One region of the Vibrio ziniensis genome, then DNA from elsewhere that is predicted to be linked to it. Evidence: predicted binding sites of a transcription regulator. Region 1 holds the regulator's gene; each other region holds the start of a gene.
The links. The regulator CRP, encoded in region 1, controls carbon source genes, mostly activating them, when cyclic AMP is high. The targets are predictions, from matches to a motif close to TGTGANNNNNNTCACA.
Positions count from the first base shown of each region.

Region 1 (7,959 bases):
ATGCACTTTCGCGGCTGTAGCGGTAAGCCTAATAATCTGGCTCGTGCATACCATTCAGGTGAAGTAGAAGATGCTCGCTTTGTTCTGGAATATCTGAGAGAACATTTCCCAAATCGCACCATTATCGCAACAGGTATTTCATTAGGCGGTAATATGTTAGTCAACTATTTGGCTGATTATAACCAAGACCCTATAGTTACTGCTGCGACAGTAGTCTCTGCGCCTTTGGATTTAGCCGCTTGCGCTCAGCGCATTGAGCACGGATTTTCCAAAGTTTATCGCCGCTATCTGGTCTCTTCACTAAAAAACAGCGCAATGAAAAAGCACCATCTGCTCAAAGGTGAATTAGGGCTTTCCTATCAAAGCATTAAACGTGTCACTCACCTGAGCGACTTCGACGATTTAATTACTGCACCACTGCATGGATTTAAGGACTCACAAGACTATTATGAGAAGTGCTCTGGCATCAATAAGCTACAGCAAATCAAAGTCCCGACTCAGATCATTCATGCCAAAGATGACCCATTTATGAACGATGCTGTGATTCCCAAATTTATCCTGCCTGACAACATCGACTATCGTTTATTTGAGCAAGGTGGGCACGTCGGTTTCGTGTCCGGAAGTATTTTAAAACCAGAATTTTGGTTAGAAAAAGCATTACCTGCTTACTATGCAAGCTTAAAAGATATTGAAGTATGACCCTTCATCATGATCAATAAAGCGTTATAGCAGACCTGTAAATAAGTAATAAGCTAACGTACTCTTTATAGTCAGCAACAATACAATTTAGATTTACGAGTAAATTATGATCGTACCTTGGCAAGAAATTGCACCCGAAACGTTAGACAATCTCATCAGCGAGTTTGTGCTCAGAGAAGGGACTGATTACGGCGAAGTTGAGATCTCTTTGAAGCACAAAGTAGACCAAATAAAAGCCCTATTAAGGAGTGGTGAAGCGGTTATCGTTTATTCAGAGTTACACGAAAGTGTTGATATCAAAGTTACTAATCGATAATCAGTGACAACTGAAATTCCATGGTATAGTGGCTGCAGCTTGGGCGATGACAATGTTTCAGCGCCTTATCTTAGGATTTATGGACAAGGTTAGTCATGTCAGCAAAACACCCAATTATTGCCGTAACTGGTTCATCAGGTGCAGGCACTACTACAACGTCAGAAGCATTCCGCAAAATGTTCAATATGATGAGTGTCAAACCCGCTTGGGTTGAAGGTGATAGCTTTCACCGCTTCACTCGCCCTGAAATGGACATTGAAATTCGTAAAGCCCGTGAACAGGGTCGCCATATTAGTTATTTCGGCCCAGAAGCGAACGATTTTGCTACTTTAAGCGAATTTTTCCGCCAATACGGTAAAGCCGGAACAGGTCAAATTCGACGCTACTTGCATACCTTCGATGAAGCGGTTCCCTATAATCAAATGCCCGGTACGTTTACGCCTTGGCAAGACCTGCCAACCAATACCGATGTACTGTTCTATGAAGGTCTACACGGTGGCGTGGTAGACGGCGAAGTCAATGTAGCTCAGCACGTCGATTTCTTGATAGGCATGGTGCCCATTGTCAACCTTGAGTGGATTCAGAAATACGTTCGAGATACACGCGACAGAGGTCATTCTCGCGAAGCGGTCATGGATTCCATCGTTCGTTCAATGGACGACTATTTGAACTACATTACGCCGCAGTTTTCACGCACCCACATCAACTTCCAGCGAGTCCCCACTGTTGATACCTCTAACCCACTTAATGCCAAAGGTATCCCTAGTCTGGACGAAAGTTTTGTAGTCATTCGCCTACGAGGCATTAAAAATGTCGATTTCCCATATTTACTGGCAATGATAGATGGATCATTTATGTCTCGTCACAATACCATTGTTGTGCCAGGTGGAAAAATGAGTTTTGCTATGGAATTAATAGTAAGACCAATCCTACAACAACTCATTGAGACAGGGAAAATTGGCTAATCGAAACACTGTTTTAGAGTTTAGTTTCGATACCGTGACCATGTGCACATTTTTGCGTACAAAATCGCGGCAGTGACACGATTAAAATCAAGAAAAAGTTGCCGAAAAAGGATACTATTCTTAACCGAAACATAAGATAGCTTGCAGCGACCATAAAGTCCTCTTATTCTAGTAATCCTATTTTAAGCTTTGCTAAATATGGATAGCAGCAAGCGTACCCTGCAGAGGAAGTGAGATATTATGGTTCTAGGTAAACCTCAAACCGACCCAACATTAGAGTGGTTTCTTTCACATTGTCACATTCATAAGTACCCTTCAAAAAGCACGCTAATTCATGCGGGCGAGAAAGCAGAAACTTTGTACTACATTGTTAAAGGTTCTGTTGCGGTACTGATTAAAGATGAAGAAGGAAAGGAAATGATCCTTTCTTACCTAAACCAAGGTGATTTCATCGGTGAACTTGGCTTGTTTGAAGAAGGTCAAGAGCGTACAGCATGGGTTCGTGCTAAGTCTCCATGTGAAGTTGCGGAAATTTCATTTAAGAAATTCCGTCAGCTTATCCAAGTAAACCCAGATATTTTGATGCGTCTTTCAGGTCAGATGGCTCGCCGTCTACAAGTAACAAGCCAGAAAGTTGGTGACCTTGCGTTCCTAGACGTAACAGGCCGTATTGCTCAGACGCTACTTAACCTAGCGAAACAACCTGATGCAATGACTCACCCAGACGGTATGCAGATCAAGATTACTCGTCAAGAGATCGGCCAAATCGTTGGCTGTTCACGTGAGACAGTTGGTCGAATTCTGAAGATGCTTGAAGAGCAGAACCTAATTTCAGCTCACGGTAAGACTATCGTTGTCTACGGAACTCGCTAATAGTTAACGCTATTACAAAAATTCAAAAGCCACCCTTGCGGTGGCTTTTTTATTCTGCCTTTTTCTACTGTCTCTCAGTCACAGGTCTCTATACCATTCTGGAAAATTTCTTGATCAGTGAATGGGCGTCGATGCTCAATCTGATCATTTTTATCTAGAATGGTATTACTCTTCTCCTTTCGAAATGGAGGAAAATTATCCAGTTCTATTTACTATCGGTACTTTCAAAAATCTTATCTGCAGATGCCGCAACAAAGCCTGTATAAAGCTCTCCATTCGCCATTGGATAACGCTTAGCAAACTCGTAGAAACCACCAGGAACCGTTTCAGTGCTGTCACTGAAGGTTACGGATACCTTATCTGCCATGGTTGAAGACTGCTCAAGTAGAACCTCAGGAGTTCCTTTGACTTCACCGCCAGACTCATTGATGGTGAAGCCAGCATTGCGCAGATGATCATTCACCTGTTTCACTTCAGTAAATGCCTTGAGCTGATTAACGTTAACCGTGAAGTGATTCGCACCATAGCCATGAGCCGCTAACCAAGAGGCGTATTCACTCTCTTGCGCTAGCACTTGATAATCAGCAAAGCTAATATCCCATAAGCGACCACCGTAAAGGAATGCATCGCCTTCGAGCTTTGTTACATCTACCTTCGCAACCAATTTGGCAACAATCTCTTGTAACTGTGGTGAACACTCTTCTACTTTCAGCTCACTGATAAATACTTTTGGCTGAAGCGGATCTGGATGCTCATAGTGTTTAGCGACCAGCTTTTTGCTTTCAAAAACATAGTCACCAACCGCTTTATAGCCGAGAGCTAAGAAAGGCTTTGCTAACGTTTCTAGACCAAGAGGCGCAACATTGAAGGTTCGTAGTGCAATATGGTCATTGATTAGCGCTTCATCTTCTTCTAGCAAGCTATGAACTTTATCGGCTGAAGGACAAAGGCGAGTAATGTAGTCATTCCACAGTGATTGAAACAGAACTTCTGGCGTCATAGTGCCTCCTTGGCTGCATGAACACGACGTATTGGATTGGAAAAAGCTTATTTAAGCCAAGTACTATTAAGTGATTATTTATTCTGACGTTATTAGTAAACAGGCTTCACCTTTCGTGAAGCCTGAATAATTTTGTTATAGCTCTACACCTGGGCTTAGTGTCGCAGGAAGCTCGGTTGCAGAACCTTCCATTGACGCCATTGGGTATGCACAATAATCCGCTGCGTAGAATGCGCTTGGACGTAGGTTACCTGAAGCCCCAGGGCCACCAAATGGAGCATCGCCACTCGCACCTGTTAGCTGACGGTTGCGGTTAACGATACCTGCACGAATGTGGTCTACGAAGTATTCCCACTCGGCATCGTCGGTAGTCACAAGACCAGCAGACAGACCAAAACGAGTATCGTTCGCCAGTTCTACTGCTTGCTCTAGTGTTTCGTAACGCACCAATTGCAGTAATGGGCCGAAGTATTCTTCGTCAGGTAGTTGGGCGATTGGCGTAACATCAATGATGCCCGGTGATACAAAAGCAGCACCTTTACTTTGCGCTTCAACAAGGCTCTTACCGCCCAGAGATTGAAGGTGAGCTTGTGCATTCAAAATAAAGTCTGCCGCCGCTTTAGAGATTTGTGGACCCATGAACGGTGCTGGCTCAGCAAATGGTTGATCCATACGAAGCTTCTTCGTTGCTTCTACTAAGCGAGCAACCAACTCATCACCTTTCGCCCCCACAGGGATGTATAGACGACGTGCACAAGTACAACGTTGACCGGCACTGATAAATGCAGATTGTATGATTGTATAAACCGTCGCGCTTAGGTCACCAAACTGTTCAGAAATCACCATTGGGTTATTGCCGCCCATTTCGAGAGCGAGCATCTTGTCTGGTTGACCCGCAAATTGGCGATGTAGGATATGACCCGTATTGGCACTCCCAGTAAACAGTAGACCATCAATACCTTTTGATTGAGCTAGAGCGATACCGGTTTCTTTACCACCTTGTACAAGGTTAATAACACCTGCTGGCAGACCAGCCGCTTGCCAAAGTTTCATCGTTACTTCAGCAGTCCATGGAGTTTGCTCAGAAGGCTTAAATACCACTGTGTTACCCGCTAGTAGCGCAGGAACAATATGACCATTTGGCAAATGACCAGGGAAGTTGTAAGGACCAAATACCGCCATAACGCCTAGAGGACGGTGACGCAATACAATTTGGTTACCCGCCGCTTCACGCACGGTTTCACCAGTGCGGTCATGGTACGCACGGATAGAGATAGCAATTTTGCCCGCCATCGCTGCAGCTTCAGTGCGAGTTTCCCAAATCGGTTTACCCGTCTCTTTTGCGATAACTTCTGCAATTTGCTCACTGTTCTCTTTAATCTTTTCGGCAAAAGCAAGTACAACCTTTTCACGCTCGGCGAAAGGCAGTTTTTTCCAGCTAACAAATGCACTGCGAGCAGAAGCAACGGCGTCTTCAACTTGCTCTTGTGTTGCACCTTGACCTTGCCAAATGACCTCATCGTTATACGGGCTTAAAGAAGAAACGGTTTCACCTTTACCTTCTAACCACTGTCCTGCGATCCACTGTTGTCCTGCTACCCACTGAGCCATGATGTGTTCCTTAGATTCTTTTACTGAGCCAAAATTCGAATAAAGTCGCCATTATCAACCTTTAGGGCTTTGGCCACTTTTGGCGAGATAATTGCGCTGCCGTCTTCACGGTTAAATGCTGCTTTTGCGGCGGTCGCTCGGAAATTTTCAAACGACGAATTACACATTAAAAAGTCTTGTGAGCTAGAGTGCTCCGCAACAATGACTTTGACACGGACGGAGTTGCGTACTGAGTCTATGTTATGGATATCGCACTCTACGCTTGGACCCGCATCAAAAATGTCGACATAGTTGCGACAAGTGAACCCTTCTTTCTCAAGCAATTTTAGAGCAGGGCGAGTTTTGTGATGCACCTGACCAATCACAGCTTGCGCTTCTTTACTAAGCAAGTTGATATAGATTGGCAATTTAGGCATTAAGTCCGCAATAAAGCCTTTCTTGCCTATCCCTGTCAGATAGTCAGCCATGGTGAAGTCAATTGAGAAGAAGTGTTCTTGTAGCCACTGCCAAAACGGTGAATTGCCATTCTCATCCGAGACGCCACGCATCTCAGCAAAAATAGTCTTAGAGAATCGATGTGGATGTTCAGCCATCATCAAGAATCGGCATTTCGACATCAGTTTGCCGTTTAGACCTTGGCGAAATTCAGGGCGCAAAAACAATGTGCAGATTTCTGAACAACCTGTGTAGTTATTGCCAAACGTCAGTAGCTTAACCACATTGTTTACATTCAACTTTGGTGATGAATGCACTATGGTGCTGATGTGATAAGAATAAAACGGAACATCCCAGCCCACAGCAGCTTCAATTCCCGTGGTCCCAGCCACTTCACCCGTTTCTGAATCGAAACCCACCATAAGATAACCTTCGTCCGATGGCGAGGTGACGTTAGGCTTAGTAAAACTGTATTCAGAGTGTTTGATTCGGTTGGTTAACAGCTCTTCGTTAACCGGTAATGAAGTGAAACCATGACCAGATTCAACCGCACATGTGTGCAACGCCTCATAATCTGATATGGCAATTGGGCGTACAACTAGCATCAATACTTCCCTCCAGATGCATTTAGGGCCTAATCATTAGGCCCTTTTAGGCTCACTCTAATCGGTGAGCCTTATAGCTTAGTTTTTACACTAGCGATGCGATGGCTTTATCCAAACGCGCTAAGCCTTCTTCAATTTCTTCTTTTTCGATTACTAATGATGGGGTCATACGAACTACGTTGGCACCCGCCATTAGAATCATTAGACCTTGCTTACCTGCTGCAACAAGAATGTCGCGAGCACGGCCTTGCCACTCTTCGTTTAGCGCAGCGCCGATCAGCAGACCTTTACCACGAACTTCAGAGAACAAGTTGTACTTAGCATTGATCTTCTCTAGACCTGCACGGAATAACGCTTCACGTTCAAGCACACCAGCCAGAGTTTCAGGTTGGCTAATGATGTCCACTACCGCTTCTGCAACCGCACATGCTAGCGGGTTACCGCCATATGTAGAACCGTGAGTACCTGGTTTGAAGTGCTCTGCAAGCTTAGTTGTGGTAAGCATTGCACCGATAGGGAAACCACCGCCAAGAGATTTAGCTGTGCTTAGAATATCAGGAGTAATACCTAGACCTTGATATGCGAAGAAGTGACCAGTACGACCGTTACCTGTTTGAACTTCATCAAAGATCAATAGCGCGTTGTGTTTATCACAAAGTTCGCGAACTGTTTGGATGAACTCTGGCGTTGGAGATACGATACCGCCTTCACCTTGAAGTGGTTCGATCATCACAGCACAAGTGCGGTCAGAGATATGTGAACGTAGTGCTTCAACGTTGTTGTACTCAAGGTGAGTAATGTCACCCGGTTTTGGACCAAAACCATCTGAGTAAGCAGCTTGACCACCAACAGTTACAGTAAAGAAAGTACGACCGTGGAAACCTTGTTTGAATGCAATGATTTCAGACTTTTCTGGACCGAATTCATCTGCTGCATAGCGGCGAGCAAGCTTCAGTGCTGCTTCGTTTGCTTCTGCACCAGAGTTTGAGAAAAATACTTTTTCTGCAAAGCTGATTTCAGTCAGTTTCTTCGCTAAACGAAGTGCTGGTTCGTTTGTCATTACGTTACTTAGATGCCAAAGCTTGTTGCCTTGCTCAGTTAACGCTTTAACCATCGCAGGGTGACAATGACCTAAACAACTCACGGCAATACCACCAGCAAAGTCAATGTACTCATTTCCTTGTTGGTCCCATACTCGAGAGCCTTGTCCCTTTACTGGGATGAATTCCATTGGGTTGTAACAAGGTACCATTACCTCGTCAAACAGACCGCGTTCTACATTAATTTCAGTTGTCATTGCTCGTCCCTTTTTAATACCGCATGCTTTGTAGATCGTCGACCTAACTACAAAAATATAACCTTGATATTTTGTATTGCATTTTAGTTAGTGCAGCATTGTATTTACAAAATATTAACCATTTCAATAGTGAATTATCCTTTTTCAGCCTTTGTCAG
Region 1 is NZ_CP049331.1:282,419-290,377, reverse strand. It holds gene G5S32_RS01285 (hydrolase) at 1-699, shown strand, start outside; gene G5S32_RS01280 (YheU family protein) at 806-1,015, shown strand; gene G5S32_RS01275 (phosphoribulokinase) at 1,111-1,980, shown strand; gene crp (cAMP-activated global transcriptional regulator CRP) at 2,221-2,853, shown strand; gene G5S32_RS01265 (DUF1338 domain-containing protein) at 3,059-3,853, opposite strand; gene astD (succinylglutamate-semialdehyde dehydrogenase) at 3,989-5,464, opposite strand; gene astA (arginine N-succinyltransferase) at 5,485-6,504, opposite strand; gene G5S32_RS01250 (aspartate aminotransferase family protein) at 6,590-7,801, opposite strand.

Region 2 (7,959 bases), 660 kb from region 1:
CACAAAGGTGATGTGTTTGCTACAGCGCGTATTGCTGGTATTCAAGCCGCAAAGAAAACATGGGATTTAATTCCACTTTGTCACCCGCTGTTACTATCTAAAGTGGAAGTACAGCTTGAAGCGATAGAGTCGGAAAACAAAGTTCGTATTGAGTCTGTATGTAAACTTGCTGGTAAAACTGGCGTTGAAATGGAAGCATTAACGGCGGCCTCTGTTGCTGCGCTGACTATCTACGATATGTGTAAAGCTGTGCAGAAAGACATGGTGATTGGGCAAATTCGTTTGTTAGAAAAGACGGGCGGTAAATCGGGTCATTTTAAGGTAGATGTATGATTAAAGTGTTGTTTTTTGCCCAAACAAGAGAGCTGGTAGACTGTGATGGTCTGTCGTTAGAGCATGAGTTTGAATCAGTAGAAGATCTACGTGCTCAACTTGCCTCTCAGTCTGACAAATGGGCTTTGGCTCTGGAGGCTGGGAAATTGCTTGCTGCGGTTAATCAGTCCATAGTACCGATGGACTTTCAACTGACCGATGGTGATGAAGTCGCATTCTTCCCACCAGTGACAGGAGGTTAATATGAGCGCTTATGTTTCAGTTCAGCTAGAAGACTTTTCTGTTGCACAGGAGTATGGGGCTCTTTCTTCAGGTACAGATGCTGGAGCCGTGGTGACTTTCATTGGCAAAGTGCGTGACATGAACTTAGGTGATCATGTCACTGGGTTGCATTTAGAACATTACCCAGGCATGACGGAAAAATCGCTCAGTGAGATTTGCGAAGAGGCGAAATCACGCTGGCCGTTACTTCAACTGCGCTTGATTCACCGAATTGGTGATCTCGATATTGGTGACCAAGTGGTATTTGTTGGTGTGAGTAGCGTTCATCGCTCCGCTTCATTTGAAGCTTGCGAATTTGTAATGGATTATTTAAAGACCAAAGCACCATTCTGGAAGAAAGAACGAACTGACGATGGTACTCGCTGGATTGACTCCCGTGAATCGGATGCAAAAGCTGCGCTTCGTTGGGCTAAGTAGTGCTTTCGGGCTATTGAAGTTGTTTCAAAGTTACGATCAATCGATGTTATTTACTGTAATAGTTAAAAACTATCAAAATAATTGGTGATTTCCATTTAGTAAAATCAAGAAATTAGTCAACACTTAGAGTATTAGCCCCCTTTACGTAAAAAGGAATCTAAGGAGACTGAAATGGATTCACTAAAAGTAAAAGATTATATGACCGTAAAAGCGGTGACCTTTACTCCTGATATGTCTTTGTCTGCTGCATTAGATAAAGTGATGCGTTCAGATCACTTGGGTGGACCTGTAATAGATGACAAAGAGCGTGTGATAGGCTTTCTTTCTGAACAAGATTTGCTCGATAAGCTCGTCAAAGTAAGTTATTTCTGCCAAGACACTCATATAGTGAGTGACTGTATGCATCAAGAGGTACTTTCTGTATCGCCAGAAATGTCGGTCATAGAACTTGCTGATTTGATGAAGGTAGGAAAACCCAAAGTTTATCCAGTAGTGGATAACGGTAAGCTAGTGGGAATCATCACCCGACGTGATGTATTACGAGCCATTGGTAAAAACTTGGCGAATTGCTTTAAACATCCTGTATAGACATTACTGCTAGTTTTACAAGTTGAAGTCAATCACTCAAGGCACAGATACCAACTGTGCCTTTTTTTATTTTTCGATTTTAATGTGATCGAAAAATAGCCTATATTGATATTTAGTGTGATTTTGATCACTTTTATGTGAAACATAAATTATTATTGCTTTCATTGGTGTGATTTTTATCACTCTATAACTTTCTGTAGTAAGCTAAAGTTGTGCTGTACCTAATTACATTTATGAGCTGAATAAGCCGCATGAAGGAGCAACCTATGTCTCAAGCAGTATTCCACCTTGGTGTTACCGAAGCTGATCTTAATGGCGCAACTTTAGCGATCATTCCAGGTGATCCAGCACGAGTACAAAAAATTGCAGAACTAATGGATAACCCTGTATTTCTTGCAAGCCACCGTGAATACACGCTATATCGAGCAGAGCTAGACGGAAAATCAGTGGTAGTTTGTTCTACTGGTATCGGTGGTCCTTCAACTTCTATTGCTGTAGAAGAGTTAGCACAATTAGGTGTACGCAGTTTCTTGCGTGTTGGCACGACGGGGGCTATTCAGCCACATGTCAATGTTGGTGATATGATCGTGACGACTGGTTCTGTTCGCCTAGATGGTGCAAGTCTGCATTTTGCTCCAATGGAATTCCCTGCAGTACCAGACTTTGATGTTGCCATTGCGATGAAAAAAGCGGCTGAAGAGAGTGGCGCTACTGTTCACATGGGCATTACGGCTTCAAGTGATACTTTCTACCCAGGTCAAGAGCGTTATGACACGTTCACAGGTCGTGTAGTTAAGCGTTTCCAAGGCTCAATGAAAGAGTGGCAAGAAATGGGCGTGTTGAACTTTGAAATGGAATCAGCAACGCTACTAACCATGTGTGCAAGTTCTGGTTTGAAAGCGGGCTGTGTCGCTGGTGTTATCATCAACCGCACTCAAAAAGAAATTCCAGATCACGCAACGCTTAAAGAGACAGAAGCTCGTTCAATTAAAGTTGTAGTAGAAGCTGCTCGCCAGATGCTTTGATTCTCGTTGTGTTAACAATTATAACACCTATTAGATAAGCTCTGAATTGTAGAACGCCATACTTTTGCAGTATGGCGTTTTCGTACATCAAGCAACGATAAGTTTTGGCAAAGGGATGTAGAGGCTTTCACTTACATCTGCCAACATTTGGTCGTAAACATGGGCAATGCTTAGCGAGACATCTGAAGTTAGTTGATACAACTGCTCTTGAGATATATCGAAAGTAGGATTTTCATGCAATTCACTTAGCAGATGCATTGCTTTAGAGCACGCTGGAGATGCAATTGAAAGCGGGCTAATCAACGCGAGTTGGTTGAGTTTACGACGTAATAAATCACAGTAATGACGTAAACGTGAAGAACCGTCTTGAGTATACATATCTTCAATCGCAATTCGTAATTGTGTCAAAGTATCCATCGAATCGATCACTTGTTGCCAATTTATGTGGTACTCATTGCTTAAATCTTCTCGGTTTGATTCTACTAACCAAGCCAGCATGACCTCATCCATCAAAAACATGCAGTGGCGGATGGCCTTGCCATGCATCATTTGGTTGCGAGAAACGCTTCTGTCCTGCCAGTTATTCATTAACGCTTTTAGTTTAAGCTGTAGCACTCGATACATGGGTTTGTTATCGAAGTGCGAGGTTGAGATCAGGTGGTTCGATTTTTCATGCAGCAAATCTTGTAAATGGTTTAGTTCTGCATCTCTCTTCTCACCAAACATCAGTGCATGGTGAGTCGCGTTACGGTGTTGTCGACTTAGATATAACAGTTGACGTAGATCGATGAGAAGCTCGTATTTACGCTGCAAAGTCGATTCTCTTTGCTTTGAATAGAAGAACATCAAACCAAGTATGCCGATTGAGATCAGCATTGAGACAATGACAAACATAACCAACTCCTTGTGTACCTTGATAGTGGAAGCCAATGCTTCGACCAGTGAAGGGATATTATTATTTATGGAAGGAATTGCAGTTTTAATGCCAAGCATTAAGTTTTATGAAATCAATTAGTTAGATTTTTATTGAATAAAATAATGCACTGCATTAGTGCGAATTGAACTAAAAGTGTGAGCTGGTTCATAAAAAAGCCCCAGCGAGTATGACGCTAGGGCTTTTTAAAAGCTTTGATTTAAAGCGGAATCTTAGAGCAATTACATTACACGCATACCTGGCTGCGCACCTTCGTGTGGCTCTAGAATCCATAGCTCACTGCCACCAGGGCCTGCAGCTAGGATCATGCCTTCAGACATTCCGAATTTCATCTTACGAGGCTTAAGGTTTGCAACCACCACCGTAAGCTTACCAACTAACTCTTCTGGTTCGTAAGCAGCTTTAATACCAGAGAATACTTGACGCATTTCACCACCGATATCCAATTGGAATTTCAGTAGTTTGTCTGCTTTTGGCACCGCTTCGCATGACACGATTTTTGCAATACGCAGGTCAACTTTCGCAAAGTCATCAAATTCTATTTCTTCTGCGATTGGATCTTTACTTAGTTCTGTTGCTTTCGCTGCTTCTGCTTTTTCTTTTGCTGCGACTTCAGCGGCCGCATCTTCTTTCGACGCTTCAATCATCGCTTCGATGTTCTTAGGATCGATACGGTTGAACAGTGCTTTAAACGCTGTGATTTCATGGCTAGTTAGCGGAGTAGCGATACCTTCCCAAGTTAATTCTTGGTTTAGGAATGCTTCAGTACGCGCTGCTAGCTCAGGCATAACAGGTTTCAGATACGTCATTAGAACGCGGAACAAGTTGATACCCACAGAACAGATATCTTGCAGCTCTTGATCTTGACCTTCTTGTTTCGCAACAACCCAAGGAGCTTTCTCATCGACGTATTGGTTTGCTTTGTCTGCTAGTGCAGTGATTTCACGAATAGCGCGACCAAACTCGCGAGCTTCAAATTGCTCTGCAATACGGTCAGCCGCTTCTATGAACTCGTCGTATAGCTCTGGCTCTGCAAAGTTGTCTGATAGCTTGCCTTCAAAACGCTTAGCAATGAAGCCTGCATTGCGAGAAGCAAGGTTAACGATTTTGTTAACCACATCAGCGTTTACACGTTGAGTGAAGTCTTCAAGGTTAAGGTCTAGGTCATCGATACGGCTGTTTAGCTTCGCCGCGTAGTAGTAACGTAGACATTCTGGATCTAAATGCTCTAGGTAAGTACTTGCTTTGATGAAAGTACCTTTAGACTTAGACATCTTCGCGCCGTTTACAGTGACGTAGCCGTGAACGAATACGTTGTTTGGCTTACGGAAACCAGAACCGTCTAGCATCGCAGGCCAGAATAGGCTGTGGAAGTAAACAATATCTTTACCGATGAAGTGGTAAAGTTCCGTTTTGCTGTCTTTGTTCCAGTACTCGTCGAAATCGAGATCATCACGTTTGTTACATAGGTTTTTGAATGAACCCATGTAGCCAATTGGTGCGTCTAGCCAAACGTAGAAGAACTTGTCTTTTTCGCCTGGGATTTCAAAACCGAAGTAAGGTGCATCGCGTGAGATATCCCATTGTTGCAGACCAGACTCAAACCACTCTTGCATCTTATTTGCTGTTTCAGCTTGAAGAGAGCCTGAACGAGTCCACTCTTTTAGCATGCTTTCAAACTGAGGCAAGTCGAAGAAGAAGTGCTCAGAATCTTTCATGATTGGTGTAGCGCCAGAAACTGCAGACTTAGGATTGATAAGCTCAGTTGGGCTGTATGTCTCACCACAAGCGTCACAGTTGTCACCGTATTGGTCTTCTGACTTACACTTAGGACAAGTACCTTTTACGAAACGGTCTGGCAGGAACATCTCTTTCTCAGGATCGAACAACTGAGAAATTGTACGGCTAGAGATAAAACCATTCTTTTTAAGCTCTAGGTAGATGTGAGAAGCCAGCTCACGGTTCTCATCTGAGTGTGTGCTGTGGTAGTTGTCAAAGCTGATATCAAAGCCAGCGAAGTCTTTTTGGTGCTCTTCGCTAACAGCGGCGATCATCTCTTCTGGTGTCATACCCATCTGTTGTGCTTTTAGCATGATTGGCGTGCCGTGGGCATCGTCAGCACAGATGAAGTTTACAGTGTTGCCGCGTAGACGTTGGTAGCGAACCCAGATGTCAGCTTGGATGTGCTCAAGCATATGACCTAAGTGGATCGAACCATTAGCGTACGGAAGGGCACAAGTGACCAGCAATTTCCTTGCGGTAGAGAGTCTTGGATCGTTTGCCATACTTAATATTCGCTTTCTTGATAGGTATAAAAATTTGATGGGTAATACTACCCCATGAGCCACCTAACTCCAAGGTATCAAAGGTGTGATTGCCTTAGTTTTTTCATGGTTCTGTATAGGCTTAGCTGGTGGTAGCATAGGGCAAACAAGGAGGACCTATGCGTCAATTCAGTTCCAAGCAAGATTTTTGTGATTGGTTAAACCAATTTCAGCACTCATTTCTTATCCAAGAGTGGGCTTCTCAACCGGGTATCGTTTCGGTGGAGGCTCAAGGCTTTAAGATTACGCTTCCTTTTGCTGCGCTCTCTTTGCCTGAAGAACTTTCAAGCTGGATTGCACAACAGCAGCGATCTGGTGAAGTGCCTGAGTTTTATTATGAAGTCGTTGTGGCTCCGAAAGCATTAGAAACACATGTTGCGTCAGAAGTGCGTGGTGTGAAAAACATTATTGCGGTGACTTCAGCGAAAGGTGGTGTAGGTAAGTCGACGACCGCAGTCAACCTAGCGTTAGCGATTGCAAAATGCGGCGCGAAAGTCGGCTTGCTCGATGCTGATATCTATGGTCCTTCAGTACCTATGATGTTAGGGCAGTTAGATGCGAAACCAGAAGTTCGAGACAATAAATGGATGCAGCCAATAAAGGCGCATGGCATCTACACACATTCTATCGGTTACTTGGTGGATAAATCCGATGCCACAATCTGGCGTGGGCCTATGGCCTCTAAAGCGTTGGCGCAGCTTCTTACTGAAACAGAATGGCCGGAATTAGACTACTTGGTGATTGATATGCCACCGGGTACAGGCGACATTCAACTGACGCTTTCTCAGCAAATTCCGGTTACTGGTGCACTCATTGTTACCACTCCCCAAGATTTGGCACTGGCGGATGCTCGTAAAGGTGCTGCAATGTTTGAGAAAGTGAATGTTCCGGTTATTGGTATGGTGGAGAACATGAGTTACCACATCTGTAGTCATTGTGGTGAAAAGGAGCATATCTTCGGTCATGGTGGTGCTCAGACGTTAGCGAATGAGTTTGGTCTATCATTGCTCGCTCAGATTCCTCTTCACATCAGCATGCGAGAAGACATAGATGCAGGTGCTCCAACGGTCGCAGCGCGTCCAGAGAGTGAGCATGCCATTGCCTATCTTCAGTTAGCTGAAAGAGTGTGCGCGGCGATGTATTGGCAAGGAAAGCCGAAACCAGAGTCCATTATGTTTACTATGGTTGAGTAATGGCTACTAGCTAATTGATAGAACTCGATGTTAATGAAATATGCCAGAGTGGATGTAATCGTTTACTCTGGCTTTTTATTGTCCAACATCAGAAATTACTGGCATTTAAAGCTAATGCAAACTGGTATAACCCTTTTTAACTCCCTATAATCAGGCGGTTTATCTCATTTTCAATATACACGTATCGAGTGCACATACATGTCTGATAATAATCAATGCGTCATCGTTGGTATCGCCGGCGCATCAGCTTCTGGTAAAAGCCTTATAGCGAGCACCATTTACAATGAACTGAGTGCGAAAGTTGGTGACAACCAAATCGGTGTGATTACGGAAGATTGCTATTACAAAGACCAAAGCCATCTGAGCATGGAAGAGCGTGTTAAAACCAATTACGACCACCCAAGTGCATTGGACCATGATTTATTGTGTGAACACTTAACACAACTAATGAATGGCCAAGCGGTTGATGTTCCAGAGTACAGCTATACAGAGCATACTCGCACAGATCACACCACGACAATGACACCTAAAAAAGTCATTATCTTGGAAGGTATTCTGCTGCTAACTGACCCACGCCTTCGTGAGCTAATGCAAGTAACAGTATTTATGGATACTCCGTTAGATATCTGTTTACTGCGCCGCGTTAAGCGTGACGTAGAAGATCGTGGTCGCACTATGGATTCAGTGCTTAAGCAATATCAAAAAACGGTTCGTCCTATGTTCCTCCAGTTTATTGAACCGTCAAAACAATATGCTGACATCATCGTTCCTCGTGGCGGTAAAAACCGTATCGCGATCGATGTGTTAAAAGCACACATTGCAAAATTGCTAAAATCGTAATTTTGACTAATGCTTGGCATTAG
Region 2 is NZ_CP049331.1:940,955-948,913, forward strand. It holds gene moaC (cyclic pyranopterin monophosphate synthase MoaC) at 1-333, shown strand, start outside; gene moaD (molybdopterin synthase sulfur carrier subunit) at 330-575, shown strand; gene moaE (molybdopterin synthase catalytic subunit MoaE) at 577-1,032, shown strand; gene G5S32_RS04290 (CBS domain-containing protein) at 1,204-1,620, shown strand; gene udp (uridine phosphorylase) at 1,887-2,645, shown strand; gene G5S32_RS04300 (hypothetical protein) at 2,733-3,539, opposite strand; gene metG (methionine--tRNA ligase) at 3,801-5,864, opposite strand; gene apbC (iron-sulfur cluster carrier protein ApbC) at 6,023-7,096, shown strand; gene udk (uridine kinase) at 7,295-7,936, shown strand.
Region 2: the regulator CRP is predicted to act here: its motif matches at 1,789-1,804, upstream of udp (uridine phosphorylase).

Region 3 (7,959 bases), 190 kb from region 1:
TGCAAGCAGTGGACGCAGTGGTTACGACGAGAAAATTACTTGGTTACGTAAACTGATTGATTGGCAAGAAGAGATGTCTGACTCTGGTGAGATGTTGGATGAACTGCGCAGCCAAGTGTTTGATGACCGTGTGTATGCCTTTACACCGCGTGGTGATGTTGTCGACTTGCCAATGGGTGCAACACCACTGGATTTTGCTTACCACATTCACTCTGAAGTGGGGCATCGCTGTATTGGTGCGAAAGTGGGCGGACGAATCGTTCCATTCACTCATAAACTTCATATGGGTGACCAAGTTGAAATTATCACAGCGAAAGAGCCAAACCCATCTCGTGACTGGTTAAACCCTGCAACAGGCTTTGTTCACTCTGGTCGTGCTCGCGCCAAGATCAACGCTTGGTTCCGTAAGCAAAGCCGAGATAAAAACCTCGAAGCTGGACGTGAAATTCTAGAAACTGAATTGTCGAAAATTGGCGCGACACTAAAAGATGCAGAGCAGTACGCTCTGAAACGCTTTAACGTTAACAGTGCTGATGAACTTTATGTTGGTGTGGGGAGTGGCGATTTACGTATCAACCAGATCGTTAACCATATCAATGCGTTGGTGAATAAACCGACAGCTGAAGAAGAAGACAAACTTGTGCTTGAAAAGCTCAAGGGAGATGAGTCGAAATCGTCAGTGCCTCACCGCCCGCATAAAGATGCGGTAGTGGTTGAAGGTGTGGATAACCTGATGACTCACCTTGCTCGCTGCTGCCAACCAATCCCTGGTGATGAAATCAAAGGTTACATCACGCAAGGCCGTGGTATTTCAGTGCACAGAAGTGACTGTGAACAATTAGAAGAGCTGAGCCACCACGCACCTGAACGTATTATTGATACCGTTTGGGGCTCTGGTTTTGTCGGTTCGTATATCCTAACTCTGCGCGTTGAAGCGATGGAGCGTGTGGGTCTGCTAAAAGATATCACTAGTCTGCTTGCCAACGAAAAGGTGAAAGTGATCACCATGAAGAGCCGTAGCGATTACAAACGCCAAATCGTGACCATGGACTTCGAACTTGAGGTCAGTAACATCGAAGTTTTAGCTCGTGTCTCTAAACGTTTAGAGCAAGTGAAAGACGTCATGCTGGTTAAACGTCTCGGATAAAATAGATAACAGATTGAAATTAAAGGTAAGTGGTTAGCTACTTACCTTTTTCTTTTATAAGGAAATCAACATGACACATCCAATTGAACAACTTGTCGATATCATGGCTAAGTTGCGTGATCCGGAAACAGGGTGTCCTTGGGATAAGAAGCAGACCTTTGAAAGTGTTGTTCCATACACTATTGAAGAAACCTACGAAGTGGTGGACGCGATTCATAACCAAGATTGGACTAACTTAAAAGAAGAACTGGGAGATCTGCTATTTCAGGTGATTTTCTACAGTCAGATGGCGCAGGAAAAAGGATTGTTCGATTTTCGTGACGTGGTGGACACGGTCAATGAAAAGCTAACTCGCCGCCATCCCCATGTTTTTTCAGATGCGAAATTTGCTGATGAAGCGGAAATAAACGCGAATTGGGAAAAGGAAAAATTGCTTGAAAAAGCCCAAGTAGGCAAAAGCGAGCAAAGTATCCTAGACTCTATACCACAATCGCTGCCAGCCTTATCGCGAGCGAATAAGATTCAGAAGAAGTGTGCTAAATATGGCTTCGATTGGGCGACTTTAGGGCCTGTTGTTGACAAAGTGCATGAAGAAATCGAAGAAGTAGTTGCTGAAGCTATCAGTGTTGAAGTGGATGAGCAGAAAGTCGAAGAAGAACTGGGTGATTTACTGTTTGCGGCGGTGAATCTAGTTCGACATCTGAAAAAAGACCCAGAAGTTGCTCTTACTAAAGCCAACAGTAAGTTTGTAAGGCGGTTCCAAGGTGTTGAATCTCAAGTAAGAGAGCAGAACAAAGAGTTAACTGACTTTACGTTGCAACAATTAGATAGCATGTGGGACCGCGTCAAAAGACGGGAAAAAGGTCTAGAGTAATAAGTTCTTAATACGGGCTTTTGGGGCAAAATTACCCCAATTAAATTGCTTAGATCGCATTCTGCAACAAGGCTATTTGATTTGAAGCAAAAAATTAAAAACTGAGTGTGATAGATTTCACGTTGTGGCGGTAAGTGGGTTCTGGTATAGTTTCGTCCCGTCCAGAAGAATTCCATTTCCCTCATTCAACCAATTTCAGGTTAAACATGACGACAAATTATATTTTTGTTACTGGCGGGGTCGTATCCTCTCTAGGTAAAGGTATTGCAGCAGCATCTCTTGCCGCTATTTTAGAAGCTCGTGGTCTTAAAGTGACCATGATGAAGCTTGACCCTTACATCAACGTTGACCCAGGCACTATGAGCCCAACTCAACATGGTGAAGTGTTTGTTACAGAAGACGGCGCAGAAACTGACCTAGACCTTGGTCACTACGAGCGTTTTATTCGTACTAAGATGACCAAACGCAATAACTTTACGGCTGGTCGTGTTTATGCTGACGTTTTACGTAAAGAGCGTCGCGGTGACTACCTTGGTGCAACTATTCAGGTTATCCCGCACATCACTAATGCTATCAAAGACCGCGTAATCGCGGGCTCCGAAGGTCACGATGTGGCTATCGTTGAGGTTGGTGGCACAGTTGGTGATATCGAATCTCTACCATTTATGGAAGCGATTCGTCAGTTGGCAATCGAAGTAGGTCGTGAGCACGCAATGTTCATGCACTTGACTCTCGTTCCTTACCTTGCAGCAGCAGGTGAAGTGAAAACTAAGCCAACTCAACACTCTGTAAAAGAACTGCTATCTATCGGTATCCAGCCAGACATCCTAGTTTGTCGTAGCGACCGTATGATCCCAGCAAACGAGCGTAAGAAGATTGCACTTTTCTGTAACGTTTCTGAGAAAGCAGTAATTTCAATGAAGGACGTAGATTCAATCTACAAGATCCCTCAATTGATCAAATCTCAAGGCTTGGATGATTTGGTTTGTTCTCGTTTCGGTATCAATGCGCCTGAAGCTGATCTATCTGAATGGGAACAAGTAATTTACGAAGAAGCGAATCCAACGGGTGAAGTCACCATTGGTATGGTTGGTAAGTACATTGAACTACCAGACGCTTACAAATCAGTCAACGAAGCATTAAAACATGCTGGCCTAAAAAATCGTTTGAATGTGACGATTAAATATGTAGATTCTCAAGACGTAGAAACTCGTGGTTTCGAAGTTCTACATGGTCTTGACGCAATCTTAGTTCCTGGTGGCTTTGGTGACCGTGGTATTGAAGGCAAGATTATGGCTGCTCAATACGCCCGTGAAAACAAAGTTCCATACCTAGGTATCTGTCTAGGTATGCAAGTAGCGCTTATCGAGTACGCTCGTAACGTTGCTGGTATGGAAGGTGCACATTCAACAGAATTTAACAAAAACACTAAGTACCCTGTGGTAGGTTTGATTACTGAATGGGTAGATAGTGAAGGTAAAGTTGAAGAGCGTACTGAGACTTCTGACCTTGGCGGTACAATGCGTCTAGGTTCTCAGCTATGTCACCTAGAAAAAGGTACTAAAGCTTACCAACTATACGGTAGTGCGACGATCCATGAACGTCACCGTCACCGTTATGAAGTAAACAATAATCTTCGTCCGCAGATCGAAAAAGCTGGCCTAAAAGTTTCAGGCTTATCTGCTGACAAGAAATTGGTTGAAGTGATTGAGAACCCTGCTCACCCATGGTTTGTAGCAGCGCAGTTCCACCCAGAATTCACATCAACCCCTCGTGATGGTCACCCATTATTTGCTGGTTTCGTAAAAGCAGCGGGTGAGTTCCAACGCGGTGAATCTGAGAAGTAACAAGGATACGGGCAGTAGCGATAGTTGTGCTGCTGTCCTTTATAGTTTTGACATTTAAATTCAACGAGAGGAAACATTAATGTCTAAGATCGTTAAAGTTCTAGGTCGTGAAATCATCGACTCACGTGGTAACCCAACTGTAGAAGCTGAAGTACACCTAGAAGGCGGTTTCGTTGGTATGGCTGCAGCTCCATCTGGCGCATCTACTGGTTCTCGTGAAGCTCTTGAGCTACGCGATGGCGACAAATCACGTTTCCTAGGTAAAGGTGTTCTTAAAGCACTTGCAGCTGTAAATGGTCCAATCGCTGACGCTCTAGTTGGTAAAGATGCTAAAGACCAAGCTACTGTTGACCAAATCATGATCGACCTAGACGGTACTGAAAACAAATCTAACTTCGGTGCTAACGCAATCCTAGCTGTATCTCTAGCGAACGCTAAAGCTGCTGCTGCAGCTAAAGGCATGCCTCTATACGAGCACATCGCTGAGCTAAACGGCACTGCAGGTGTATTCTCTATGCCTCTACCAATGATGAACATCATCAACGGTGGTGAGCACGCAGACAACAACGTTGATATCCAAGAATTCATGATTCAACCAGTTGGTGCTCCAACTCTTAAAGAAGCTGTACGTATGGGTGCGGAAGTATTCCACAACCTAGCTAAAGTTCTTAAGTCTAAAGGTTACAACACTGCAGTTGGTGACGAAGGTGGTTTCGCTCCTAACCTAAAATCTAACGCTGAAGCGCTAGAAGTTATCGCAGAAGCAGTTGCAGCTGCTGGCTACGTTCTAGGTAAAGACATCACTCTAGCTATGGACTGTGCAGCATCTGAGTTCTACGACAAAGACGCTGGCATCTACAACATGAAAGGCGAAGGTAAAACTTTCTCTTCTGAAGAGTTCAACCACTACCTAGCTGGTCTAGTTGAGAAATTCCCTATCGTTTCTATCGAAGACGGTCTAGACGAGTCTGATTGGGATGGTTTCGCACACCAAACTAAACTTCTAGGCGACAAGATCCAACTAGTTGGTGACGATCTATTCGTAACTAACACTAAGATTCTTGCTCAAGGTATCGAGAAAGGCATTGCTAACTCTATCCTTATCAAGTTCAACCAAATCGGTTCTCTAACAGAGACTCTAGCTGCAATCAAGATGGCTAAAGACGCAGGTTACACAGCAGTAATCTCTCACCGTTCTGGCGAAACTGAAGATGCAACTATCGCTGATCTAGCGGTAGGTACAGCTGCAGGTCAAATCAAAACTGGTTCAATGAGCCGTTCTGACCGCGTTGCTAAGTACAACCAACTTATCCGTATCGAAGAAGCTCTAGCTGGTCGCGCTCCTTTCAACGGTCTTAAAGAAGTTAAAGGTCAAGCTTAATTCTTAACTGAATAAAGTTTAGCTTTAAAGCTTTTTATTAATACCTCGCTTAGGCGAGGTATTTTTTTGTCTGAAGAAAGGTAAGGTGGGATTCTTTGGTTTTCTCCCTTTTTAAGAGGGAGTTAGAGGAGGGCTGTGCTCGGAGCTAATAGGTTAAGCAATTCCAACCAACCTCCCCTTGAAAAGTGGAGGAGCAAAGAAGTAGAGGTTAGTTGATAGAAGCAATTGCCTCAATCCGCCTTTTATCTAACTCATCCCGAATAGTTTTGCCCTGAAAACCGTCTGCAATAATATCTTTCACTTCAACGCTGAGTGCAGCTTTGTAAGCATCTTCAAATATCGCTTTTTGCGGGTAGGGGTTATCTTCACAACCTAATCGACCAGCATGGTCTGCTTGGCAGCAAAGTAAAATCTCTTCTAAACGCTCTGGTTTACGCCATACATCCATTGTATTGAGTATCTTAAGTTTAGTGCTGGCTTTAAGTTCTGCCGCTCTGTGGACGTTTGAGTGCTGTTCACAAACAAAAAGAGCAAGCTCTTTAAATTCATTAGGAACTCGCACTCGTTCGCATAGTTTTTTGATGATTTTCACGCCTGTATGGCAGTGCATCTTATGACTTGGCCACTCAGATTGAGGAGTTACGCCTTTGCCGAGATCATGAACTTGTGCTGCAAATCGAACGGGCAATGAAGATGAAAGTTTCGCCGCTTGCTTAGCGACCATTAGAGTATGAACACCGGTATCAATCTCAGGATGCCACTTCTCTGGTTGAGGGACGCCAAACAGGCAATCCAGTTCTGGCAGAACCACTTTTAAAGCACCACAATCACGAAGAACGGAGAGGAATACTTCAGGGTTTTGCGTTGCCAGTGACTTGTGCCACTCCTGCCATACGCGCTCTGCGGTTAAATGTTCAAGCTCGCCACTATTCGCGATTTGTGCCATTAGAGACATGGTTTCTTCTGCGACAGTAAAGCCAAGATGTGTCAGCTTGGCTGCAAAGCGTGCTAAGCGAAGCACGCGTAATGGATCTTCAACAAACGCGTCAGAAACGTGGCGCAGAATTCGATCGTTCAGATCACGTTGTCCACCATAGGGATCGATCAGCGTGCCGTCTTCAGTTTGTGCCATTGCATTAATCGTAAGATCGCGTCTGATAAGATCTTCTTCCAAAGTGACATCAGGAGCAAAGTGGCATTCAAAGCCAGTGTAGCCTGAACCTGACTTACGCTCAGTTCGAGCGAGAGCATATTCTTGTTTGGTTTTTGGGTGCAAGAATACAGGGAAGTCTTTGCCAACGGCAGTAAAGCCTTGGCTTAGCATTTCATCGGGGTTACTTCCGACTACAACCCAGTCCTTATCGTATACCGGAATGTTGAGTAGCTTGTCGCGAACAGCGCCGCCAACTAAGTAAACTTGCACTAAACAGCCTCAAAAATCATGAATGTCATTGGATAATCATCAACAGCAATGATACTTTGCCTGTATACTCAAGTCACCTCAAGATGCAGGATTCAGAGCTTCATCAACGAGTGAGTATATTTACTTTGATAGAGGCAGGAGCATGTATCAACAATTTTTCGGTTTTGCTGAGTTACCTTTCTCAATCGTGCCGAACTCTCGCTACTTGTATTTAAGCCAACGCCACCAAGAAGCCATTTTCCATTTGCAGGAAGGATTAGGTGATGGCGGTGGTTTTGCAATGCTGACTGGTGAAGTTGGTACTGGAAAAACAACGGTGGCGAAGGCTATTCTGGATAATTTACCTGCCAATACTCAAGCTGGGTTTATTCTCAATCCCACCTTTTCTGAGCAAGAATTATTGGAAGCTATTTGTGACGAGTTTTCTGTCAGTTATGGCAAAAAAGCAACTATCAAGAAACTCAGTCAGGCGCTTTATCAATTTCTTCTGGAAAAGCATGCTTCTGGTGTTCAGATTCTTTTGATTATCGATGAAGCACAACATCTTGCTCCTGATGTTTTAGAGCAATTGAGGTTGCTGACCAATCTAGAAACCGACAGTCGAAAATTATTGAAAGTTTTACTGATAGGTCAGCCTGAACTGCAACAGAAGCTTCAACTTCCACAACTTCGCCAATTAGCTCAACGGATTACTGGTCGATATCATCTGTTGCCACTCGATGAAATGGAAACAGCACACTATATTCGTTTTCGACTTCAACAAGCGGGTGGTGATGGAAATTTGTTTTCCAATAAAGGAGCGAAGTGGATTGCTCATCAAACACACGGTATACCGAGGCTGATTAACTTAGTCTGTGATAGTGCTTTGAAAGGTGCATTTCAGGCAAGTGAAAAGGAACTGAGTCTAGAGCGTGTGAAATGGGCTTGTCAGCAAGTAATGAGCTTTCAATCTACGGTGTACCAACGCTCCGATGAAAACACTTCATTTCGCTTCCCGTCAATGGCTGTAGCGTGCTCTATTCTAGGATTATCATTAGCCGTTGCTAGTGCTTATTGGCTTTCACCATTAATAAATCACCAAGTGGCGGTGGAATGGCCATTACCAGAAGCAAAAGAGGTACAGCAAGAAATTGTGTTCCCGAAACAGTTGGAAAACTCTCTTGTGCAAGCGACAGGCTTAGAACCCGCATTACGTGCTCTTTACGCCGTGTGGGGATATCAAGCATCTGTAACCGATACCTTTTGTCAGCCAGACACATCTTCACTTTTACAATGTATACCGAGCCG
Region 3 is NZ_CP049331.1:473,650-481,608, forward strand. It holds gene relA (GTP diphosphokinase) at 1-1,147, shown strand, start outside; gene mazG (nucleoside triphosphate pyrophosphohydrolase) at 1,218-2,021, shown strand; gene pyrG (CTP synthase) at 2,228-3,868, shown strand; gene eno (phosphopyruvate hydratase) at 3,948-5,249, shown strand; gene G5S32_RS02255 (multifunctional CCA addition/repair protein) at 5,458-6,672, opposite strand; gene G5S32_RS02260 (ExeA family protein) at 6,815-7,959, shown strand, end outside.
Region 3: the regulator CRP is predicted to act here: its motif matches at 2,128-2,143, upstream of pyrG (CTP synthase).

Region 4 (7,959 bases), on a different replicon from region 1:
GCCGAGTTTTCAAAACGGCGATATTTCTCTGGGAATACTGGCCAGCCCCAAATATTGCTGTCTTCGGCATGAAGCTGTGCGTGTAGCGCATCAAAAGTCGCTTGATGCAACAAGCTGTCTCCACCTTCTTCCACAAAGTCCAAAAATGCACGAGCTCGGTCGGTATTTTTGTCGAGATGACGAGCTTTAAATTCGCTGAACAACAACGGCAGTACGCTCATTTTCATTTGCGCGACTTCGGTGTAATTGACCCAATGTGATTCACGCGCTTTTTGCAGGCGCTGCTGGAACTCGGCACTGCCGACTTGTTGTTGAGCTTCACCACTCAAGGCAAATTCAGGTACTGAACTCACATCAATGTAAAGAATGTTCAACCAACGACGCGAAGACGGGCTATACGGGCTCGCAGCTTCAGGGTTAGCAGGGAACAAAGAATGAATTGGGTTCAAACCGACAAAATCACCACCACGAGAGGCAATATCAGCAACTAACTGTTTCAAGTCACCAAAATCACCGATACCCCAGTTGTGCTGAGTGCGCAGTGTGTAAAGCTGGATACTAGGTCCCCAAAATTTTTTGCCTTTTTCCATCGCTGGCTGCTTGTAACAGGCTTTTGGAGTTACAATAACAGTCATCTCATACGGTGCCTTACGACGCTTACGAGAAACAAATAACTTGTGATAACCCAGCGCTAAATCGCTAGGTAGAGAAAACACTAGCGGACCACCTTGTGCACGCTCATCTCGAATAATCTGAGACTGCAGGTAGCCTTCAAAAATATCGCCTTGTTCGGTTTCTAAACGCCAATCAAATTCACTTTCACGTGCACTTGAACCTAGATTTAGGGAGACCTCTAGTGGCTCACCTTGGCGAATCACTAATACGGGTTCCAACACATCAGCTTTGTGTTTTTTCTCAGCCGATTTTAATAAGGTTTCATCATTGGTGATGTCATAACCTAAAGAAGCCAAAAGACGGCGAATGGTCTCATCCTCAACTTTCGCTTCATCGCCCCAAGCGCTCACATAGCTGTCGGCAATTTTTGCCATTTCAGCGACTTGTTTTAATGCATTTTGTTCTTTCATCGCTCTCTCCGAAGGGACTGCATAATCCTTCAAATGTGTAGGGTGTAATTTTTAGTGTTTGTCGATTTAGCTTTATTCATTCTGAACATTTGATGATTAACCGTGAATATTCAGACTTGGCTAGCGGTTCACGATTAACTTTAATTTGCTCGGTGCTGACGCCATTCAGCCAAGGCTTTCACCTTGGCTGTTTGGGGTTTGTCATTAGCGTTTAACGGCTTCGAGCTTCCAAATGTTATTCACGTAATCGCGAATACTACGGTCGGAGCTGAATTTGCCCACCAGCGCGGTGTTCAATATTGCCTTCTTCGCCCATCCCGCCTGATCTCGGTATTGCTTGTCCATGTCTTCATGCGCCTTCACATAGGATGCAAAGTCAGCCAGTACAAGATATGGGTCACCGCCGTTAAGCAAGCTGTCATAAGTTGCTCGAAGTCTTGCAGGTTCACCAGGGGTGAATTCATCAGACATTAGCAGTTCCATTGAGGCTTTGAGTAACGGGTCCGCATTGTAGTAGTTGTAAGGGTTGTAACCACTTGCTTTTAGCGACTCGACGCCATCCACTTCTAATCCGAAGATATAGATATTGTCATCGCCAACTTCTTCGCGAATTTCAACGTTCGCACCATCCATAGTACCGATTGTCAGTGCACCGTTAAGAGCCATCTTCATGTTACCTGTACCTGATGCTTCTTTACCTGCGGTAGAGATTTGCTCAGATACGTCAGCTGCAGGAATGATGATCTCAGCCATACTCACACGGTAGTCAGGAATGAACACCACTTTCAGTTTGTTGCCGATACGTGGATCATTGTTCACTTTCTCTGCAATCTTGTTCAACGCAAAGATGATCTCTTTCGCTAGGTGGTAGCCCGGCGCCGCTTTCGCAGCAAAGAACACCACGCGAGGGTGCATATCGAACGACGGATCGTTGATGATGCAGTGGTAAAGAGAAAGAATGTGCAGCATGTTGAGGTGCTGACGTTTGTACTCGTGCAGACGTTTGATCTGTACGTCGAAGATCGCATTTGTATCGAGATCGATACCCATGTTCTCTTTTACCCAGTTCGCTAAACGCGCTTTGTTCTCTTTCTTCACTGCCATGAATTGCTTTTGGAACTTCGCATCATCAGCGTATTGAGAAATCGCTTCGAGTTTATCGAGATCGGCTGGCCAATCATCACCGATTTTTTCGGAGATCAGTGCTGACAATGCTGGGTTACAGAATTTCAGCCAACGACGTGGAGTAATACCGTTGGTCACGTTTTGTAGACGGCCTGGATACAGTTCATTGAACTCAGGGAATAGGTCACGCTTAACAAGCTCTGAGTGTAAAGCTGCTACACCGTTCACGGCGTAAGAACCTACCACACAAAGGTTTGCCATGCGCACCATGCGGTGGAAGCCTTCTTCGATGATGGAAAGCTTTTGTTGTTTAGCTACATCACCCGGCCATTTCGCACGAACTTCTTGCATAAAGCGGTGGTTGATTTCGTAAATGATTTCCATGTGACGAGGCAATAGACGTTGAATCAACGACTCGCTCCATGTTTCCAGCGCTTCTGGCAACAAAGTATGGTTGGTATAAGCAAATGTCTTAGCACAGATGCTCCAAGCCGCTTCCCAAGATAGGCCACGTTCATCCACCAAAATACGCATCAATTCAGGAATGGCGATGGTTGGGTGAGTATCGTTAAGCTGAATGGTCTCTTTCTTCGGTAGATCTTCCAGCGCAAAACCTGCACCTTCGTGACGGCGCAGAATATCGCGCACAGACGCAGCACTATGGAAGTACTGTTGCATCAAACGCAGTGTTTTACCTTTCTCGTGGTTATCGTTCGGGTAAAGCACTTTCGTAATGTTGCCCGCATCAATCAGTGCGTGCTGAGCTTCAAAGTAGTTACCGTTGTTAAAGCTTTCTAATGAGAAAGGCGCGATAGCGCGGCATTCCCAAAGACGTAACGGGTAAACCGTATCACTTTGATAACCAACGATTGGTAGATCCCAAGGCATTGCTTGTACCATCATACCTGGAACCCATTTGCGAACTTCTTTGCCATTTTCATAAGCCACTTCAACGTGACCGTAGAAGCCAATTTCTTGTTTCAGTTCAGGGCGTGCAATTTCCCAAGGGTAACCTTCGATACCACACCAAGCATCTGGTGCTTCTTTCTGATGTCCTTGCTCAAATGACTGTTTGAACAAACCGTATTCATAATGAAGACCGTAACCCACAGTTGGGTATTCTTGAGCGGCACATGAATCCATGAAACACGCTGCAAGACGGCCTAAACCACCGTTACCCAATGAAGGGTCACGTTCTTCTTCAAGGAGATCCGATAAGTTCTGACCTAACTCCGCCATCGCTTCAGAAATCTGTTCATAAAGCCCCATGCTGATGAGGTTATTCCCTGTCAAACGGCCAATTAGGAACTCTAGAGACAGGTAGTTCAAACTTTTTGCATTTACGATACGCTCGTCTTGCTCAGTTTCAAGCATGTCGAACGTTGTCAATTCTGCTAGAGCATGACCCATAGCCAAATACCAAGAGCGGCTAGAAGCATGTTCAACCGTGGTCGCGTATGTCGCGGTAAGGTTACGCTTTACGTTCGCTTGGAACGCAGCTTTATCAAACGTTTTCTGTTGCGTAGGTTTCATCGAGAAATCTCACTTATCAGTTCTAATCCATCTGTGCCATATCCTGCCCCGACAATAAAATGTAAACATCCTCCCAAGTTGTCATGAAGTTAGGAGGAGAAGTCAGGGCGTAGAGGGTGCAGCACTTAAGTCGTAGTGATCAATCTCTCATTGAGAGTCGAATACTCGAAACTCTCAGTGATTGAGATCACAATGGCTACCTCAATAACCTTAGACGGGGTTTAAACAGGTAGGAGATTCAAGCAGTGATCCTTTTGCTCATAATGTATACTTCATCACACTAAAATGACCTTATTTACGCATTTTTCATTAAATCTCGTATACCCCGCCCTTCTACCAAGCTAAGCAAGAATCATTTTTATTGATATTGATCACAAATTTAGGGCGTAGTCAGCTCCAGAATGTGAATCGTGCGAAATTCGAGAAAGGGATCAATAAACGTAGTGAAAAACTTCAAGTAACATCATCGCCATAAAAGTGACAGAGATCTCCGTTTATACCTCCTATTATTTGATCGAAGGGAAATCAAGAATGTGGATACCTTCTAAGCTGACGCGTCCAGGACGTTTACACAACGCCATTATTCGTCCAAGAGTATTGGACATTTTGCATAACGCCACATGCTATAAATTAGTGCTTTTCCGATCACCTGCGGGTTACGGGAAAACAACCATGGCCGCACAATGGCTTGCCGACAAACCTAATGTCGGGTGGTACAGCATTGACGACAGTGACAACGATCCTTTCCGTTTCTTGAACTATTTTCTGCAGGCGATCAATAAAGCGACCGATCAAAGCTGTCCAAATGCACAAAAGCTGGCGGAAAAACGTCAGTTCTCTTCAATTCACTCATTGTTTAGTGAAGTGTTCACAGAAATGGCGCACCACCATCAAGAGTGTTATGTAGTTCTCGATGACTACCATTTGCTGTCTGATGAAGAAATTCATGAGGCGATGCGTTTTTTCATAAAACACATGCCAGATAACATGACATTGGTTGTCACTAGCCGCGCAGCACCACCACTCGGAACGGCGAACTTGCGCGTGCGTGATTTGATGATTGAGATAGGTAACGAACTGTTGGCTTTCGATACTGAAGAAACTACTCGTTTCTTTAATCAGCGGGTCACCGATGGTGTAGACGACACCACAGCAAATAGCTTACGCGATTACGTCGAAGGCTGGCCTTCAGCTCTACAACTGATTGCGTTACAAGCGCAGTATCAGAAGCGAACACTGGAGCAAAGTGCGGAATCGGTTTCCCAGTTCAACCATGCACACCTTTGGGATTACTTAGTTGAAGAGGTGTTTGACCTCCTCGATAACGAGACTCGTCAGTTCCTGATGCAATGTTCTGTGTTGGAGCACTTTAACGATTCATTGGTCACTGCACTGACCAAACGTGACGATGCATTAAGCATGATTGAATCACTTAACCGTTTTGGTTTGTTCATTTACCCTCTTGAAGGAGAACACAACTGGTATCGTTTCCATAACTTATTTGGTGAGTTTCTCGCCCACCAACGTCTGGCACGAATTCCCCAACAAGAGCACGATCTTCACAAAGAAGCAGCGCATGCTTGGTTAGAAATATCTAACCCTCATCAAGCTCTTCGTCATGCAAAAATTGCCCTAGCTACAGATTTGCTGGCAACCATTTTAAGTGAACACGGTTGGAAAATGTTTAACCAAGGCGAACTAGAGATGTTGGAGTCTTCAATAAATCTACTATCGCCTACTCAGCTTTATAGCGAACCAAAGCTATGCATGCTGCAAGCATGGCTTGCACAAAGCCAGCACAGATATAACGACGTAGGAGCTCTGCTCTCTAAAGCTGACGAGGAGATGACTAAGCTCAACGTGGAACTGTCTAGCAAAGAGCAAGGTGAATTTAATGCACTACGCGCTCAAGTTGCCATCAACCAGAATGAACCGGAAAAAGCCTTAGAACTGGCCGAACTCGCTCTTAGCCAACTAGACAATACTATCTATCGCAGTCGTATCGTAGCAACTTCCGTGGTTGGCGAGGTAAACCACGTATTAGGACAACTCAGCCGAGCTCTGCCTATGATGCAGCAGACTGAAAAGCTAGCTCGCCAGTATCAGGTTTATCATCAAGCATTGTGGGCGTTATTGCAACAGAGTGAAATTCTCATAGCTCTGGGTTACGTTCAAGCTGCCTATGAAGTCCAGGACAATGCGTTCAAATTGATTGAAGAACACCAGCTTCATCAGCTTCCACTGCATGAATTTCTGTTGCGTATTCGCGCACAAATTCTATGGTGTTGGAACCGCTTAGATGAAGCAGAAGAGTGCGCCTATAAGGGGTTGGACGTGCTCGGTAATCACTCTCCAAGTAAACATCTGCATAGTTACTCTATGCTAGCGCGAATCTCCGTTGGTCGAGGTGAATTAGACAAAGCGAGCCGCTTCATAGAGCAAATTTTACATCTGATGAAGCAATCTAGTTACCACGTTGATTGGACAGCCAATGCATCTCTCTCCCTATTACTGTACTGGCAAGCTCGCGGGGATTTAGATTCAATCCAAGGTTGGTTGAACACTTCTACTCGCCCAGAAAAAGCATGTAACCACTTCTCGCAACTTCAGTGGCGCAATATTGCTCGTGCACAAATCAATATGGGAATGATGGATGAGGCAAAACAAACGTTAGACTTCATGCAAGAAGAAGCAAAGAAATACCAATTAATTACTGATATCAACCGTAACCTAATTGTTGAATCCATTCTTGCGACTACTCTAGGGAGAGAAGAAGAAGCACGTGACAAGCTAAAACAAGCGTTAGCACTCACTAACCAAACAGGCATGGTTGGTAACTTCCTTATTGATGGAACCAACGTGGGACACGTACTGGAAAAACTAATTCAGCGTGGTGAACTCGGAGATTTAGAACGTCACCGAGCACAACAGTTGATGAAAGTGATTTCTACCACTCAACGTAGCCGATCTATCCATTTTGATGAAGAGTTTGTCGAAAAACTCATCAATCACCCAAATATTCCGGAGTTAGTACGTACTAGCCCACTAACGCAGCGTGAATGGCAGGTTTTAGGGTTGATCTACTCTGGATTCAGTAATGAACAAATTGCCCAAGAACTAGATGTCGCTGGAACAACCATCAAAACACACATACGCAACCTGTACCAAAAACTGAATATTGTGAACCGTAAAGATGCGGTTCACACCGCAGAAAATCTGTTGCAGTTGATGGGTTATTGATTCAAGTAAAACGTAAAGAGCCAGCAAATGCTGGCTCTTTTTGAATCTTTTCTTCTATTATCTTTTCGCGATTAAAAAGGTTTTGGTGCGAAACCTGTCATCACTTCAAGGCGCATAGCTTTACCAATTTTCGTCATTGGGTGAACAACCACTAACCCTTTTACGCGTTTTTTAAGCTTACCTAAATCAGCTTGCTCTTCTTTGGTGATTTCACGAGAGAAAGCCATATCCGATAACTCTTTGCGCTCTTTATTGAGATCGTACTCGACCTTGTGTTTCAAGCTTTTTAGCTGCTTAGTCAGTCTATCGATGTCATCGGTAAATTTAGTAATCATCGCACTATCGCCGCGAGTCTTGGCTGCATCCAACTTGTGACGGCAAGTATCGATGCGATTGTTCAGTTGTTGAATGTCGTTCTTCAGACTCATGGATTTAGTCCCTACATAAAATTTGGAGGCGGAGTATAGCATAGCTGCCCCAATAGGCTCTATGGAAAAATATTCACTTCAAGTACATAGCGATCATAATAGGTTAATGCCCCTTCTGTTTTGAGACAAATACTCAACTCAAAGATGGTTGTTATGAATCTAATTAATTGTCATCTATTTCTAAAAGATGACAATGCGCCAGACATCACCGTATAAATAAAAGTATTGTCATGAACGCCACTAAACCTATCACTATTAGGACCTTGAGCTGAAATAGGCACATTTACGCTGGTATGTGAATTCGTAGACCAATTCACATAAAATGAATCACCATTAGGCATAAAGAATGGCCCATCTTCATTAGCAGCGCCTGTCGGTGTTGTACTGAGAGACATTCCGCCCGTTTCATGATCGGCAACGACAATAATTAACGTATCTTTTGAATTGTTGGCAAAGCGTTGTGCAACTTTAACCGCCTCATTAAGACCAATGGTATCTGATATCGCATTTTCAGCGTCATTTCTGTGGCTAGCCCAATCGATTTGCCC
Region 4 is NZ_CP049332.1:402,220-410,178, forward strand. It holds gene malQ (4-alpha-glucanotransferase) at 1-1,085, opposite strand, end outside; gene G5S32_RS16845 (glycogen/starch/alpha-glucan phosphorylase) at 1,290-3,743, opposite strand; gene malT (HTH-type transcriptional regulator MalT) at 4,275-6,983, shown strand; gene G5S32_RS16855 (YibL family ribosome-associated protein) at 7,055-7,411, opposite strand; gene G5S32_RS16860 (alkaline phosphatase) at 7,582-7,959, opposite strand, start outside.
Region 4: the regulator CRP is predicted to act here: its motif matches at 3,878-3,893, upstream of G5S32_RS16845 (glycogen/starch/alpha-glucan phosphorylase).